2 regions of the Hydrogenispora ethanolica genome follow, and region 2 is predicted to be linked to the other one. Evidence: riboswitches for the same ligand, from Rfam matches in the RefSeq annotation. Region 2 holds a riboswitch; the other holds the start of a gene.
The links. A riboswitch is a leader RNA that binds a small molecule or an ion and turns the genes downstream of it on or off. The one in region 2 is predicted to bind S-adenosylmethionine.
Positions count from the first base shown of each region.

Region 1: another riboswitch for S-adenosylmethionine. It lies ahead of EDC14_RS16625 (homocysteine biosynthesis protein); the one in region 2 lies ahead of metA (homoserine O-acetyltransferase MetA).

Region 1 covers NZ_SLUN01000022.1:6,980-14,839, forward strand. Annotated here, with positions in the region: gene EDC14_RS16595 (FG-GAP repeat domain-containing protein) at 1-265, opposite strand, end outside; tRNA gene EDC14_RS16600 (tRNA-Pro) at 457-533, opposite strand; gene EDC14_RS16605 (hypothetical protein) at 789-1,826, opposite strand; gene EDC14_RS16610 (homocysteine S-methyltransferase family protein) at 1,903-3,207, opposite strand; gene EDC14_RS16615 (UPF0280 family protein) at 3,226-3,972, opposite strand; gene EDC14_RS16620 (NIL domain-containing protein) at 4,026-4,436, opposite strand; gene EDC14_RS16625 (homocysteine biosynthesis protein) at 4,429-5,601, opposite strand; SAM riboswitch class I at 5,667-5,770, opposite strand; gene EDC14_RS16630 (cofactor-independent phosphoglycerate mutase) at 6,207-7,421, shown strand; gene rsmB (16S rRNA (cytosine(967)-C(5))-methyltransferase RsmB) at 7,754-7,860, opposite strand, start outside.
Region 2 covers NZ_SLUN01000008.1:72,756-80,615, forward strand. Annotated here, with positions in the region: gene EDC14_RS08665 (hypothetical protein) at 41-247, shown strand; gene EDC14_RS08670 (tRNA threonylcarbamoyladenosine dehydratase) at 437-1,210, opposite strand; gene EDC14_RS08675 (homocysteine synthase) at 1,522-2,805, opposite strand; SAM riboswitch class I at 2,943-3,056, opposite strand; SAM riboswitch class I at 3,266-3,367, shown strand; gene metA (homoserine O-acetyltransferase MetA) at 3,440-4,357, shown strand; gene cysK (cysteine synthase A) at 4,529-5,464, shown strand; gene EDC14_RS08690 (RrF2 family transcriptional regulator) at 5,546-5,992, opposite strand; gene EDC14_RS08695 (MutS family DNA mismatch repair protein) at 6,307-7,860, shown strand, end outside.

The DNA.
Region 1 (7,860 bases), on a different contig from region 2:
CAGCTTCTTTTAAGGTTTGGTCCTGCATAGTAAAAACTTTGATTTTTCCGTCAACAACGGTAAATGCATAAAGATTGCCTTGAATAGTCTGCCAGCGCGTCGTTCCCATGCTCAACCCAACCGGTTCGGCAACCGTAGAATGAATCCATAATGAAGAAGGCTCTTGAGCAAAAATAGCCGTGAATCCTCCAAATAAAACCATTCCGACGAGTAAGAAACAAAAAAGCAATTGACGAAACCGATGACGGAGGATGCCAGATTTCATCGCTATACTCCCTTAGGATTGATATATATATATATACTTCAAGTTTACAACAGATTTTCCTTTTTATCCAAAACGATTTTTTCGTTACAGGATTTTTATGAAATAGTGAAGTAGTGTGATATGAGATTGGAAAAATAGCTCCATAAAAATAAAAAAAGTTTGTGCTCCAACACAAACCCTGAAAAATATTCTGGTCGGGCAGGCGGGATTTGAACCCACGGCCCCCACCACCCCAAGGTGGTGCGCTACCAAGCTGCGCTACTGCCCGAATGACAAAAGTTATTTTACCACTAATACTGCAGATAGTCAATATCTTTACGCTACCAATCATTGATTAGTTTAGATCAATGGTTACCGGTTCTCTTCCGACTGAAAATCGGGGCAAGTCTGACCATTGCGCCATTTTACTTCGGGAAAGGCCCATTTTTGACAAGTTTGGTCGCGGCGATGCATACAATCACGGCAACCGGATACTATCCGAATACTTAAACCTGGAGTTTCAAGCAACATGAACTGTTTAATCTTAGTCGCCATACGAAACCTTTTTACTCTTTAAAACACTTCCGAATTGATCAACCGTAATTTCAAGCCGGTGCATAAAATCGCCTAATGAAGCCAGTTTTGAAACGCTTTCCAGACGCATGAAATCATTTAACATCGAATTGAGCATTTTATAAACCGCAGCTAACTCTTCCTCCCGTTTTTTAAGGCGTAGCCGATCTTTTTCCATGCTTTCCCGCAAACACTCGTTTTCGTCCAAAGAATGTTGCAATTCTTCCATTATTTTATCTTCTTTTTTCAAGTCCCGTTCCACAGCCAGCAAATGCTCGATAAACCCTCGTAAATCCAGCTGGTGGCGTTGATTGGCTTCGACTTTTTGAAGTCTTTCTTCCAATTTTGAAATAGCTGCTGGTAATGACGATAGTTGGTATAAAAAAGAATTGGAGGAATCCTGGGGTTCGGCGACAGCAATTTTGGGAACCGCTGGTTCAAGCTTCGCCTCGCTGCTGGTTGCCTGCGAAATGATAATGGGCTTTGTTATTGAGGGTATCTCGACTTTAGGAGGTTCACGAATCAGTTGTTCGCCGATATTGAGCAAGTCTTCGTCAGTATACTGGAAACGTTTGACCAAACGATAAAATCGCAATTTCAGCGCCGCAGGAGTGAAGGAATTACCGAGTTTTTGCTGTAACTCCTCACAGGCTTCGGCTCTTGAATTACCAAGCGCTTGGTGTTTACAAAACGTGTCAATAATAAAACGGTCGATCTCTTTAATTTCCCGGCTGCGCCTGCGTGGGGCGACACCCGTCTCTTGCGTATATTTGGCTTGCATCAAATTATAATATTCTTGATTGGTTAATCCCTTCTCCTTCAGCAGCCGACAAAATTGGCTGCGCAACGCGCTCATTTTTCGCCCTAACCGATTGACCAGCTCTCGCCTCTTTTGGGGGTTCCACCAAGATTCAAAAAGCATTTCGTTTTCAGCATCCGTATATCGGGGTTTGGATTTTTGTAATGATTGGTTAGGGACACTCGCTATTGCCAAAGCATTTTTTGGCATCCATCTTCCCTCCTCGCCCTTCAACCAGTTCCTATCATATTTTGTTCCAGAAGGAAGATATTTATGCCAATAAATATTATCGAATGACTTGATACACTCCGCCATATCTTTCTGTCCGAGCGATCAGTCGGGGATCCGATTCTCCGCAAACCATCGCCCGTCCGGGGATGTGCGATAAAAAGATTTGAATCAAATCGGGATCCGTTAGTTCCGCTTTAACCAAATTGGGCCAATACGTAGCCAGCACTTGAACCAAGCTGCGGAACGATTCACGGTATTGGGCATCAAGCTCATTCGCCTGAATACGGATCACTTGAACGGATTGGGAATCTATCTCGAAAATCAGGTCAATAAGGGAATCTTCGGAACCGCTTATAAACTGATTCCATAATTCGGAATAAGCGTCAAGCTCTAACAGATAAACCTCGGATGGCTGATGTTCCAATTGCGCCGGAATGAGCATGCTTTTGGAGACGAGGTAATCCTGGCTCTGATTCGATGAGACCTGATATAGAAGGGCTGCGCTTCGTTGACGCAATTCACGGATATGTTCGGGAGAAGTGCCGCAGCAACCGCCGATAACACGGGCACCGGACCGAATCAGTTCCATGCAGGCGGCGCCGAATTCAGCCGCGCTTTCTTGATAAACGGTCGTACCGTTTTCCACGAAAGGTTTGCCGGCGTTGGGTTGAACAATCAGCGGTATTTTGGTATAGGCGGCCATTTTTTGAATGATCGGTTGCAGCGAAACGGCGGGCAAACCGCAATTGGTGCCAAGTGCTAACAAGGGATAACCCGACAGAGTGGCGGCAACCATTTCCGGGGTAAAACCCGTCAGTAACCGGCCATTCTCCATAAAACTCACGGAAGCGATGACTGGGAGACCGACCGTGAGAGAAGCTTGAACCGCCGCTTTCGCCTCCTGGATATCGCTCATGGTTTCAATGCTGATCAGATCGGCGCCCGCTGCCGCACAAAGCTGGACTTGCTCGAGAAACGCAATATAAGCGTCTTCAAAGGTCAAATCACCCAAGGGTTCGATCATCCGGCCGGTAGGTCCAATCGAAGCGGCAACCAATTGGTTCTCTTGGACCACACTCTTCGCAATTTTTACCGCCGCAGTATTCAACTCCGCGGCTTTACTCTCCAAGCCCTCGGCACTCAGCTTGATCCTGCTGGCCCCGAACGTGTTGGTCTCGATACATTGGGCGCCGGCGGCAAGATATTGGCGATGAACCTCGGCCACGATATCCGGATGGGTCAGATTCAAAATTTCGGGGGCTTCACCAGGCTGCAAGACTTGCTGCTTTTGCAGCATGGTCCCCATGGCTCCATCAAAAAACAATAGATTCCGGTTGAGGTCGAGAAACGATTGCGGCATCAAAAAACCTCCCCAAATTTATATGGCAACCAGGTTTATCTCTCCCCAAGCCGCCATTCGATCATCTTTAATGAGTAAAGCGCCTTGTAATCCGGGGATTTGCTGAACGGAAGCAATCACCCGGGAAAGATCGGTGGTTCGATGGATTTGGTTAGCCGTTGCTGTAGCGGCAGCATCGGCCAACGCCACATCCTCCGCAATAATGACTGCGGCATCGGCTTCTCCTAAACTCAAAGACGGCCCCACTGTACCGGCGGAAGTACAGACCCCCAACCCCTTTGGACAGGGGGCGATTTTCAAACCCACTCTCCGGGAAAACGGGGAATTTCCGGCATAGACGGCAATCATCCGTTCTTTGGACGAACGCAGGAAAATATCGCCGCCATTCTCGATAATGAATTCGGATATGTCGGGAAGGTCTTGGGCGATCATCCCCGCAACGGCGCCGGCCACCGCCGCCATGGGACCCACCTGAACCCGGCTCGAGACATCGATCATCCATTGGACGATGGGATAGGCTGTCGAATCCGGCGGATAGGGAACGAGCGTTTTCGCAAAAAGCGGATGGTGATAGATATATTCTTTTAAATGACGCCGCAACTCCAACAGTAATTTTTTTACCCGCTCCTCCACGGCCTGATCGCTCAAAATCCATAAATCGCTTTCACCAATAACCACTCTGGAACGAATTAAGTCGCCGGCGTGGTAAGCCCGATAATCCCTTTCAACGTCCGTCTTTTTTAAGTACTCCGGATCTTTATCCATTATAAGTATTCCTTAACGTGAAAATGCCGTAACACTGGCACTATCTTAAAAACTTAAAAAGTCGCCTGAATAATCTGCATGGGGCAAGCCTTTACGCATGATTCACAAACAATGCACTGTTCCTTGTCAAAAGATAACTGCCAGTCCGGAGCGGCGATAGTGAGCGCCTTGGAACGGCACACTGCCGTGCAGGCCCCGCAGTGAATACACTCGGCTTCATTCCACACGATTTCCTTCCCTATCGGCTCGACGTGAACTCCTTGAGAAATAATATACTGGATGCCCGCTTGGATATTGGCTTCGGAACCGTTGGAAAGCTCGATGACCAGTTTCCCTTCTTCTCCGGGCGTGATCTTCGCTTTTAGGATATTGATTGCCAGATCAAACTCCTTGACCAAATGGTAGGTTAACGGCACCTCTGTCAAACTGGGCGGGAATGAAAGAACGATTCTCGTTTTAGGCATGTTGGGAAGCCTCCTTGGCGTGGATCTCCAATGAATTCAGTTTGTTTTCTAACGGCAAAGCTTGAACGGGTTCCGTCAATGTAAACTGACCAAGGGTAATCCACTCTTTCAGGATAGCGGCGATCCGACGAGCTTGATAAAGTGATGACAAAGGCGCAGTAGGCACTGATTTTCCCTGAACGGTGACTCTTCCGGAGCGCAACTGTTCATAACTTACCAGGCCATAGTTGGGTTTACTGCGTTCCGGGACACTATAGTCGACAATCGTCGTCTGAATCTCCCGGTTGGAAATGGCGGTAAAACGCAACATTTCCTCATCCAAAATCGGTATGGGAATCCCCACGCCGACGTACATCGTGACTCCGTAACGATCAAATAGAGCAGCCCGTAAAAAATCGCGTTTCATCTCTTTCAGGTTCCCGATCAACGCCAATGTCCCGGCGCTAGAAAGCGGCACGCCGTTTTCGGCCCTTTTTTGCAGCGGATTGTGTTGCGTTCCTTCCCATGCTACGTACCCAACCGTTCCGCCTAAAAAGATGCGGGTGCCGATTCCAATCGTTCGATAGTACGGATCATTTAGTAATGGGCTGAGTTCGCCGGATGTAGAATAAGTAACATTGCCGAAATTCGGCAGCAAAGTTCCCATGTAGGTATAGATGGTCTTAGAAGACGAATTCACTGCCGCCGCATAGTTTTGATAGACATTCCGCGGATTAAATAAATAAGCTTGATTCAGGTCTTGCAAGGTAATATAGGTATGAATCTCTTTGCGCGGATAGCAGTCCGTCCCGTAGGATAACGCTTTTAACTCCACCTGTTTCCCGCTGATTAAGTCTTCAATGACATGAGCACCGCCATATTGAAAGCCTTGAGTCTCCGATAGTTCGGTGGCGCCGATATAGGCATCGACCGCGGCGACTCCCGCATAAGCCGGTACATTATTGAGCGATACCTTGCTCATGCGAATGGGCGGATCCGAATGGCCAAAATTTAAAAAAGCCCCGGAAGAACACATCGGGCCAAATGTGGCTGTTGTCACAACATCGATTTCCGCTGCGGCCTTCTGATAACCCTTCTCCTGAACCAGATCGATGATCTCTTCAGCCGTAACGACTACGGCCTTTCCCTGCTTAATCTTTTCATTAATCTCCGCATAACTTTTCACACGGCGACACCTCCAAGTTGCATAAAATAAAAAAGCCTCAATAAAGAGGCATAAAAGCGAATAACCTCTCATCTGCCAGGATTCCCTGCTGGATTTGGCACCAGTTCGCTCTCACACGAAGGTTGCCGAGGTCTCATCGGGCCAGTCCCTCCACCTCTCTTGATGAGGATATGAATGAATCTAATTTAATAGTATATTATTTTGATCAAGAATCGTCAAGGATTTAAATAAAATTATTTATTTTGACTTTTTTGCCGAAAATGTTCCCTATGGCATTCGCGGGCTTACTTTGATAACCGGTACTCCTGAAACTGTTTGTCAAAATCAATCCGGACGGGTACCTGAGCCCGAAATCGAGTTAAAAATAAAATTCCGGAGGCAATGAGACAAATGAGGCAAATCATGAAATAAAAAGATGCGGGTTGGCTTTTCATTTGATTACCCTTCTCTCTACCGCGATTATCATTTCAACCGGTTCGCTCCGAAACTTCTTGAAAGTTGGCGCTTCAAAATTAAAAATGAAATCATAACTTTATTGAGCGGGGTTTAATGAAATGTTATAATTTTTACAGTTTCATATTTTATCATACCGGGACGGTGATTTCATGAAGTATTTAGTAATCCTGGGCGATGGCATGGCGGACTATCCGGTTCCCGAATTAAACGGTCAGACGCCTTTGGAAGTTAGTCATAAACCCCAGATGGATTTTTTGGCAAAGCACGGCACAGTCGGTTTGGCGAGGACCGTCCCAACGGGGATGCCCCCCGGAAGCGATGTGGCCAATTTGGCGGTAATGGGTTATAATCCCCAAATTTATTATACCGGACGTTCTCCGTTGGAGGCGGTCAGCATCGGAGTCGATCTCAGCCCGTCCGACGTGGCCTTCCGCTGTAATCTCGTGACCTTGTCGGAGGATGCCGATTATTCCGCCAAAACAATGGTTGACTACAGTTCCGATGAGATTTCCACTGAGGAGGCCGCTGTATTAATTCAGGATATCGGAGCCCAGCTTGGCAACGATCAGATCCACTTTTATCCCGGAATCAGCTACCGTCATTTGATGGTGTGGCACGGGGGCCCCACCGCTTCCCGCTTGACCCCGCCCCATGACATTTCGGACCGCCCGATTCATGACCACTTGCCGAAAGGCGACGGCGCCGCGCAATTATTGGAATTCATGGTACAAAGCGCCGACATCCTCAAAAACCATCCCGTCAATCTCCGGAGAATCCAGCGCGGATTGCGGCCGGCAACCTCCATTTGGCTCTGGGGCCAAGGCACCAAACCGAATATTTCCAGTTTTCATGAAAAGTATCAGCTGCATGGTTCGGTAATTTCGGCGGTGGATCTGGCGAAGGGCTTGGGTATTTGCGCCGGATTAAACGTGATTGAAGTACCCGGAGCCACCGGGAATGTCCACACCAACTATAAAGGCAAAGCCGAGGCGGCGCTGGCCGCTTTTGCCGCAGGACAGGATTTTGTCTATCTTCATGTTGAAGCGCCGGATGAGGCCGGGCACCGTGGTGAAGTCGAAAATAAAGTAAAAGCCATTGAAAAAATCGACGGCGAGATTCTCGGTCCGATTTTGGAACGGCTGCCGGAGTTGACCCCGGATTATAAGATTATGCTGTTACCCGATCATCCCACGCCGCTCAGTTTAAAGACCCATGTCGCCGATCCGGTCCCCTTTGTCATTTATCAGTCCACCCAAACGAGTCCGGGTCATTCAACGGCTTGCTTTACGGAAAAATCGGCTGCCGTCACCGGACTGTTCATTGAAGAAGGTTTCCGACTGATGGATCGCTTTATTTTGGGGTAATGCATCAAAGAAACGACTCTCCTGTCGTTCAAGATCGATCTTGACTCCTCAAGATCGATCTTTTATTGTTCAAGAACGATCTTTTATTGTTCAAGAACGATCTTGGATAGCTCAAGATCGTTCTTCAGTCACTCCAGATCGATCTTTAGTGATCCCCAATCGTTCTTGGATGACCCAAGAACGATCTTTGGTTGCTCAACAACGATCTTGGATAACTCAAGATCATTCTTGAGTCACTCAAGTTCCATCTTTGATAGCTCAAGATCGACCTTGGAGGATGAATTGTTTGTCAATTCATTTCCAAGAGTCTGCAAGTATTTCCAAAAGAAGGTCTAGCTCTTGTGTAAGCGGCAGAGAAAGAAACCGTCTCCCCCACCCGACGCAGGCAGGACATTTGCCCAGGGAGTCGAGGAGTCTTCGAGGTGATCCCCCAATTGAG
Region 2 (7,860 bases):
ATGAAAATCGGGACCGCCCAACGGATTTGCATGCCTGCAAATGGGAAAAGCGATCTCGCCAATTGAATTTGCATGGGGACAAATTGTAAATTCACTCGCGCCAATTGAATTTGCAGGATGGAAAATTGCAAATTCACGCCGGCAGATCGGATTTGTAAGAGGAGAAATTGAAAATTCCAGCCGGGAAATTCAATTGGCGAAATTTCAAATCGAAAAATCCATCATTAAAATTAAATTTACGGGATAATTTGATAAAAATGTGGCGGGATAAAATTGGATTTCCGGAAATTATCATGAAAGGCTCCGAATCTGAAATCGAAAGCCGCTGCGAAGCCGGGCCATTGCCAATCCACGAAAAAACCGCTTGCCAAAGATGGGAAAGCGGTTTTTGCGATATCCAATCATTCTCGTTCAGCCGGACCGGTTGGCAGGATGTTTATTCCGCCAGCAGATCTTGGATCACGGCTCCCGCCATCATTAGGCCGGCGATCGGCGGCAGGTAGGAGGTGCTGCCGGGAATCTGGCGCCGCTTGGTGCAGTTGTAAACCTGATCGTCGCGGTGGGGGCAGATGCAGCCGCCGTGACAGGTGAGAACATCGCCGCGGGGTTCCACCGGTTGTTCCGTGGAGTAGACCACTTTGACGCCGTCGGTGATCCCCTGCTCGCGCAGGGCTTTCCGGACCGCCTTGGCCAACGGACAGGTGTGGGTCCGGCTGATGTCGCAGATGGTTAGGGCCAGCGGATCGAATTTGTTCCCGGTCCCCATGGCGGAGATCACCGGAATCCCCTGTTCGCGGCAGTGGCGAATCAGCGCCACTTTCGAGGAGACGGTATCGATGGCATCCACCACGTAAGAGATCCGGCCATGCAGGATAGTCTCCATGTTTTCCGGGGTTACGAACTCTTTCCAGGTGACGACCACTGCCTCGGGGTTGATGGCTTTCACCCGTTCGGCCATGACTTCCACCTTGGAACGGCCGTAGTTGCCATGAACCGCATGAAGCTGGCGGTTAGTGTTGGTGAGGCAGATCTCGTCGTAGTCGGCCAGGATCAACCAGCCGACTCCGGCACGGGCTAGCGCTTCGACGGTATATGAGCCGACGCCGCCCAGTCCGATCACGGCGACCCGCGCGGTGTTGAGCTTGGCTAATTTTTCCGCTCCGACCAGGAGTTCGAAACGGCTAAAACGGTGTTGCTTAGGTTCTGACATCCTATCCTCCTTGGGAAACAAGCGGCCCGGGCCGTCCCGGATGGCCTCCACCATTCCGGGCCCGGCGTGCTGCCATTTTCCCTGCAAGTTTCGTTTGAATCACTAAAATTATATATGGCGAAGCTCCCGCTGTCAAAGTGAAATATCATCCGGATTATTCTGGCCCGATGGACCCTGTTTTATGGACGGGCCGCGACTGGTTCCCGGGGCGGAACCCCGGCGCTTGAAAAAGCCTTCATAAACTGCGGCATGAAAAAGACCCGGAGATGAGAGCTCCGGGTCCTCGGGCGAGGCTTGGCTCGGCAGCGGGCTCAGGCTTGGGCGAGCGCCTGGTCGATATCGGCGATGATGTCGGCGCCATGCTCAATTCCGACCGACAGCCGGATGAAGTCGGGCGTCACTCCCGTGGCCAGTTGTTCCGCTTCGGACAACTGCTGGTGCGTGGTTGAAGCCGGATGGATCACCAGCGACTTGGCGTCGCCGATGTTGGCCAGGTGCGAGAGGAGCTTGACATGATTGATGAAACGCACGCCCGCCTCCTTGCCGCCTTTCACGCCGAATCCGATGAGGGCGCCGGCGCCCTGCGGCAAGTATTTTTGCGCCTTCTGATATTGCGGGCTGTCCGGCAGCCCCGGGTAGTTGACCCAGGAGACTTTGGGGTGCTCTTTGAGGAACGTCGCGACTTTCAAGGCATTTTCGCTGTGGCGCGGCATCCGCAGGTGTAACGTCTCCAGGCCTTGCAAGAATAAGAAAGAATTAAAGGGCGAGGGCGCGGGCCCCAGATCGCGCAGCAGCGTGACGCGGGCCTTCAGAATATAGGCGATGTTGCCGATGGGCTTGAGCGCTTCCACGAAATTGATCCCATGGTAGCTCGGGTCGGGCTCGGCGATCAGCGGGAATTTGCCGTTCGTCCAGTCGAATTTTCCGGAATCGACGATGACGCCGCCGATGGAAGTGCCATGGCCGCCGATGAACTTGGTGGCGGAGTAAACCACGATATCCACGCCGTGTTCGATCGGGCGAATCAGGTAGGGAGTGGAGGTATTATCCACGATAAACGGCAGGCCATGCCGGTGCGCGATCTCCGCCACCGCTTCGAAATCCAGGACATCCAGCTTCGGATTGCCGATGGATTCGCCGTAAATGGCTTTGGTCTTTTCGGTGATGGCTTTTTCGAAGTTCTGCGGATCGCTGGAATCGACGAACTTGACGGTGATTCCAAGCCGCGCCAATGTGTAATGGAATAGGTTATAGGTGCCGCCGTAAAGATTGTCGGCGGAGACGATCTCATCGCCGGTCTGGGCGATGTTTAAAATCGCCAGCGAGATCGCGGCCTGGCCCGAGGCCACCGCCAAGGCGCCGACGCCGCCGTCCAGCGCGGCAAGGCGTTTTTCGAAAACATCGGAGGTGGGATTCATCAGCCGGGTGTAGATATTGCCGAACTCCTTCAGGCCGAAAAGATTGGCGGCATGTTCGGTATCTTTGAATTGGTACGATGAGGTCTGATAGATCGGCACCGCCCGCGCTCCGGTGGTCGGATCGGCCTCTTGGCCGCCGTGTACCGCGAGAGTTTCCCAGTGATAATTGTTGGACATGGATAATTCCTCCTTCGTAATGAGTCGATGGCCGTTCAAATCGTGGGGTTTGGCAGGGAGCTGACGAGGGCTGGCTTCTAGTTCTTCCCAAAAATAAAAACCCCCTTTGTCAAGAAAGGGGGTAGCTTTTTTAAACCCCCTTATCTTTCGAAACTTGCTCAGTTTCGCTGGAATTGGCACCATGTCGTCTGGATATCACGATGGTTGCCGAGGCATCTTCGGGCCAGTCCCTCCACCTCTCTGGATAAGGTATTCTAATCTTGTCAATTCCTATAAATTTAATAGGAATATTTTGTATATACTATATTATAAGCCGGATGAAGTGTCAAGTAAAATTTTTGCATGCAGCGGATGGGAAAACCCGCTGGCGTCCGCCCAAAAACTTGGCGGAAGTTTCGAATTTAACTTGACTAATGATATGGCAATACTTATAATTTTGATCAATAATCATAAGCAAGCGCTCTTATCCAGAGAGGGGAAGGGAAAGGCCCGATGATCCCTCGGCAACCGGCGGCAGCGTCGCGCGGTGCCAATTCCTACAGGGAAACCTGGGAGATGAGAGGAACGAGCCAACCAAGCCTCTTCCTTTCGGAAGAGGTTTTTTTGCGAATACTACTTTCAAGGAGGTCTTTCCATGCCCATCAAAATCCCGGACAATTTGCCGGCTACCGAGACGCTGACGAATGAGAACATCTTCGTCATGCCGGAGGACCGCGCATTTCATCAGGACATCCGGCCGCTGCGGATCGCGATCCTGAACCTGATGCCTACCAAGATCACCACGGAGACGCAGTTGTTGCGGCTGCTCGGCAATTCGCCGCTGCAGGTCGACATCACCCTGTTGTTTCCCGAAAGCCATCAGTCCAAAAATACCGCTCCGGAACATTTGGAAGCTTTTTATAAAACCTTTCGGGAAGTACAGGACCAGAAGTTTGACGGAATGGTCATTACGGGCGCTCCGGTCGAGCAGCTGGATTTCGAAGAAGTGACCTACTGGGAAGAGTTGGGCCAAATCATGGAATGGACCAAGCACCACGTCTTTTCTACGCTGCATATCTGTTGGGCGGCGCAAGCCGGTCTGTTTTACCACTACGGAGTGCCCAAGTATCCGCTGGCCAGCAAAATGTTCGGGGTCTTCAGCCACCGCGTTACCAAGCAGTATGTAAAATTGCTGCGCGGCTTCGACGACTGTTTTTTGGCGCCCCACTCCCGCCATACCGAGGTGCGCCGGGAAGACATCCTGAAGGTGCCCGAATTGGAAATCCTGGCCGAATCGGAGCAAGCGGGAACCTATATTGTCGCCAGTAAAGACGGCCGCCGGATCTTTGTCACCGGCCACGCCGAGTATGATCCCTTGACCTTGAAGTGGGAATACGACCGGGACGTCGCGAAGGGCATGACCGTCAGTATCCCCCGGAACTATTATCCCAATGATGATCCCAGCCAGCCGCCGATCGTGCGCTGGCGGGGCCATGCGAATCTTTTATTCACCAATTGGCTGAATTACTATGTGTATCAGGAGACTCCCTACGATCTCAATGCAATTGAGTGAGCTGACATTGACAACTCCGGTAGGAAAAATTATGATGGCTATAGTAAGATGAAAAAAGTCTTTGATCAACCATCTGATGAATTAGGGAAAATAGGTCGCAATCCATTGGAGTGTTCAATGCGACATATCTTCCAGCAATGAATACTTCGAATACTTCAGGGAGGGATTATGATGGCGAAGATTGCCTGCAGCCTGATCGACCTGATCGGCAATACGCCGCTGCTGGAATTGGCCAATTATAACCGCGCGCACGGATTGGAAGCGAAACTCGTTGCCAAGCTCGAATATTTTAATCCGGCGGGCAGTGTCAAAGACCGGATCGGAGCGGCCATGATCCGGGATGCCGAAGAACGGGGCGTTTTAAAACGAGGCTCGGTGATCATCGAGCCGACCAGCGGCAATACCGGGATCGGCCTTGCCATGGTGGCGGCGGCCAAAGGATACCGGTTAATTCTGACCATGCCGGAGACGATGAGCATCGAACGGCGGAATCTTCTGAAAGCGCTGGGTGCGGAGGTGGTCCTGACTCCCGGACCCGAAGGCATGAAAGGCGCGATCCGCAAGTCCGAGGAGTTAGCCGCGGAAATACCGGACTCCTTCATTCCGCAACAGTTCAAGAACCCGGCGAACCCCGCGGTTCACCGCCGGACCACTGCGGAGGAGATCTGGCGAGACAGCGACGGCCAGGTCGATATTTTTGTAGGGGGCGTCGGCACGGGCGGCACCGTCACCGGAGTCGGGGAAGTCCTAAAAGAGCGGAAACCCGGCCTTCAAGTTATCGCAGTGGAACCTTTCAATTCCCCGGTTCTGTCGGGAGGAACCCCGGGTCCGCATATGCTGCAAGGAATCGGCGCCGGATTTGTGCCGGATATCTTGAATCGTTCGATTATCGATGAGATCTATCCAGTGAAAAACGAGGAAGCCTTCCATACTGTCCGGCAACTGGCCAAGACTGAAGGGTTGCTGGTGGGAATCTCTTCCGGGGCGGCGGCTTGCGCGGCGACCGCCATCGCCAAGCGGCCGGAGAACCGGGGCAAGACCATTATTGTACTCCTGCCGGATACGGGAGAACGCTATTTGTCGACCACTTTGTTTCAGTCGGAATAACTGTAGAAAAGCCTTATCGAAACACGAGGCCGTCCCTGCATCAAGGACGGCCTCGTGTTTATTTTGCTGCGCGCGATAGAGTCAGATATAATACATTACGTTGACCTTGTTGGATACCGCGCGATCGGCCAGGTCTTGGAGAGAGGTTCCGTCGAGGAAGCGATCGATAGTCTCCTTGAATTCTTGCCAAAATTGCCGGGTTATACAGTTCTTCTCCCGCTCGCACTGCTTGGAAAACGGCGCGGATTCAACACACAGAACCGGCGCGATCGGCCCTTCCAACGCCCGTAATACGTCGCCGACAGTAATTTCCGTCGCCTTTTTAACCAACTCGTAGCCTCCTTGAGCGCCGCGGGAGGCCCGCACCAGACCAGCCTTGCGGAGACTGGTAAAAACCTGTTCCAAATAGGATTCGGAGATTTCCTGGCGTTCGGCGATGACCCGCAAGGCCAAAGGACCTTCCTGATTATGCATCGCTAAGTCAACCATGGCTCTTAACCCATAACGTCCGCGCGTGGAAATTTGCATGTTAACTCCTTTTATTGAGAGAATGCTGATGATTGAGAAGCCGTGTGATAAAGTCTTTCAAATCAGAAATCCTCTTACGAAAAGGCTTTAAACGACTTTATCACTTTTTCAAGCAATCGCTGTGACCCTGCCGGCTTTCTAGCCGGGTTTATCACAGCTCTTTTAGGGAATACCTATCAATTTAATTAGGATTAATTTTAATGTATCATAAAAATCATGCTATTTCAAGAAATAACCCAAACTAGGAATAAAGCACAACCGGGTGGCAGGGTTTTCCATCGGCGGCGCCGAATTGGGAGTGGAAACGAATTAAGTTGATACGTTGGAACGGTTCGAAAATCGGCAATGAGGTGACAATTTTGCGGGAGTCTTTTAAAAATTATGAACGGAGAAGTCGGGCTTACCAAAAGTGCGCAGCCAAGGCGGAGACGGCGTTCAACCGCTGGTATCGCTGGAAAATTTTCATCTTTTGGGGCGGCCTGTTCCTTTTGGGGCTGGCGTTTATGGTCAAGAGTTTTCCCATGGGCGGCGCGGCGCTGGTTTTGGGGATATTCCTCTTTATTGCGGTGGATGTTTGGCAGGTCAAGGCCATGACCCGGCAGCGCCTGGCCGGCGCTTTGGAGACGATCAACGCCAATTGTTGCAAACGGTTGAACGGCGAATGGAGCGGTTTTCAGGATCAAGGAGCCGATTTTCAGACGGAAGACCACCAATTTGCCGGCGATTTGGATGTTTTTGGCCCGGATTCGTTGTTTCAATGGTTGAATACTGCCGGAACGTTTCACGGCAGGAGGCAATTGGCGCGTTGGTTGACCCATCCTCCCGAGTCCGGGGCGGTAATTCGCGAGCGGCAAGAGGCCGTCACGGAACTGGCCGGCCATCTTGGCTGGCGCCAGCGGCTGATGGCCGAAGCGGTATATCTGGCCGATCTGAAACGGGATCCGGAAACGTTGATCGCCTGGGCCAATGACCGGCATTCACTGGCCGATCTGCCGTGGTTATGGTCTGCGGTGCGGCTATTGCCGATCGTGACGGCTGTCTTCCTGATCACGGCCTATCTTTTGAAGATCTCCTTTTATCTTCCCGGCGCCGTCATCCTGCTTCAATATCTGTTGCTCCGGTATCGCCGCCGCGAGCGGGAGAGCATCCTGGAACGGATCGCTCCCTACCATCAGCAACTTCAAAGCTATGCCAAGCTATTCGAGGTGATGGAGTCACGCCGTTTTCAGTCTTCGTTTCTGGTGCGCTTGCAGACCGAGATCCGGTCCAAAGGCAGGCCGGTATACCGTCAGATTCAGCGGTTGGCCAAGATTGCCGATGCCGTATCCAATCGGCACAATGCCTTTTATTTCTTTCTCAATGTGCTGACGCTCTGGGATTACCAATGTTTCTTCGCCCTGGCGGACTGGAAGGAGCGGTCGGGAAGCCGTCTGCGCCGTTGGTTCGAGGTGCTCGGCGAGATGGAAGCCCTCGCCTCGCTGGCGGTGGTCCGGTATGATCATCCCGCATGGGCGATACCCGGTATTCTGGAAGGGGAGCCGGTTTATCTGGCGCTGGAACTCGGCCATCCATTGCTTCCGGAAAACCGGGTTTGCAATGATCTGGTGCTCAACCGGCCCTCCGGGGTTCTCCTGGTCACCGGATCAAATATGTCGGGAAAGAGCACGTTTCTACGAACCGCCGGGATCAATCTGATTTTGGCCTATGCCGGTTCTCCCGTCTGTGCCCGCGAACTGACCTGTTCCTTGATGGAAATGCATACCTGCATGCGGGTCGGCGATAATTTGAGCCGGCATATTTCCAGCTTTTATGCGGAAGTTTTGCGGGTGAAACAGATTGTCGATGCCGCAGCTGCCGGCCACAAGGTC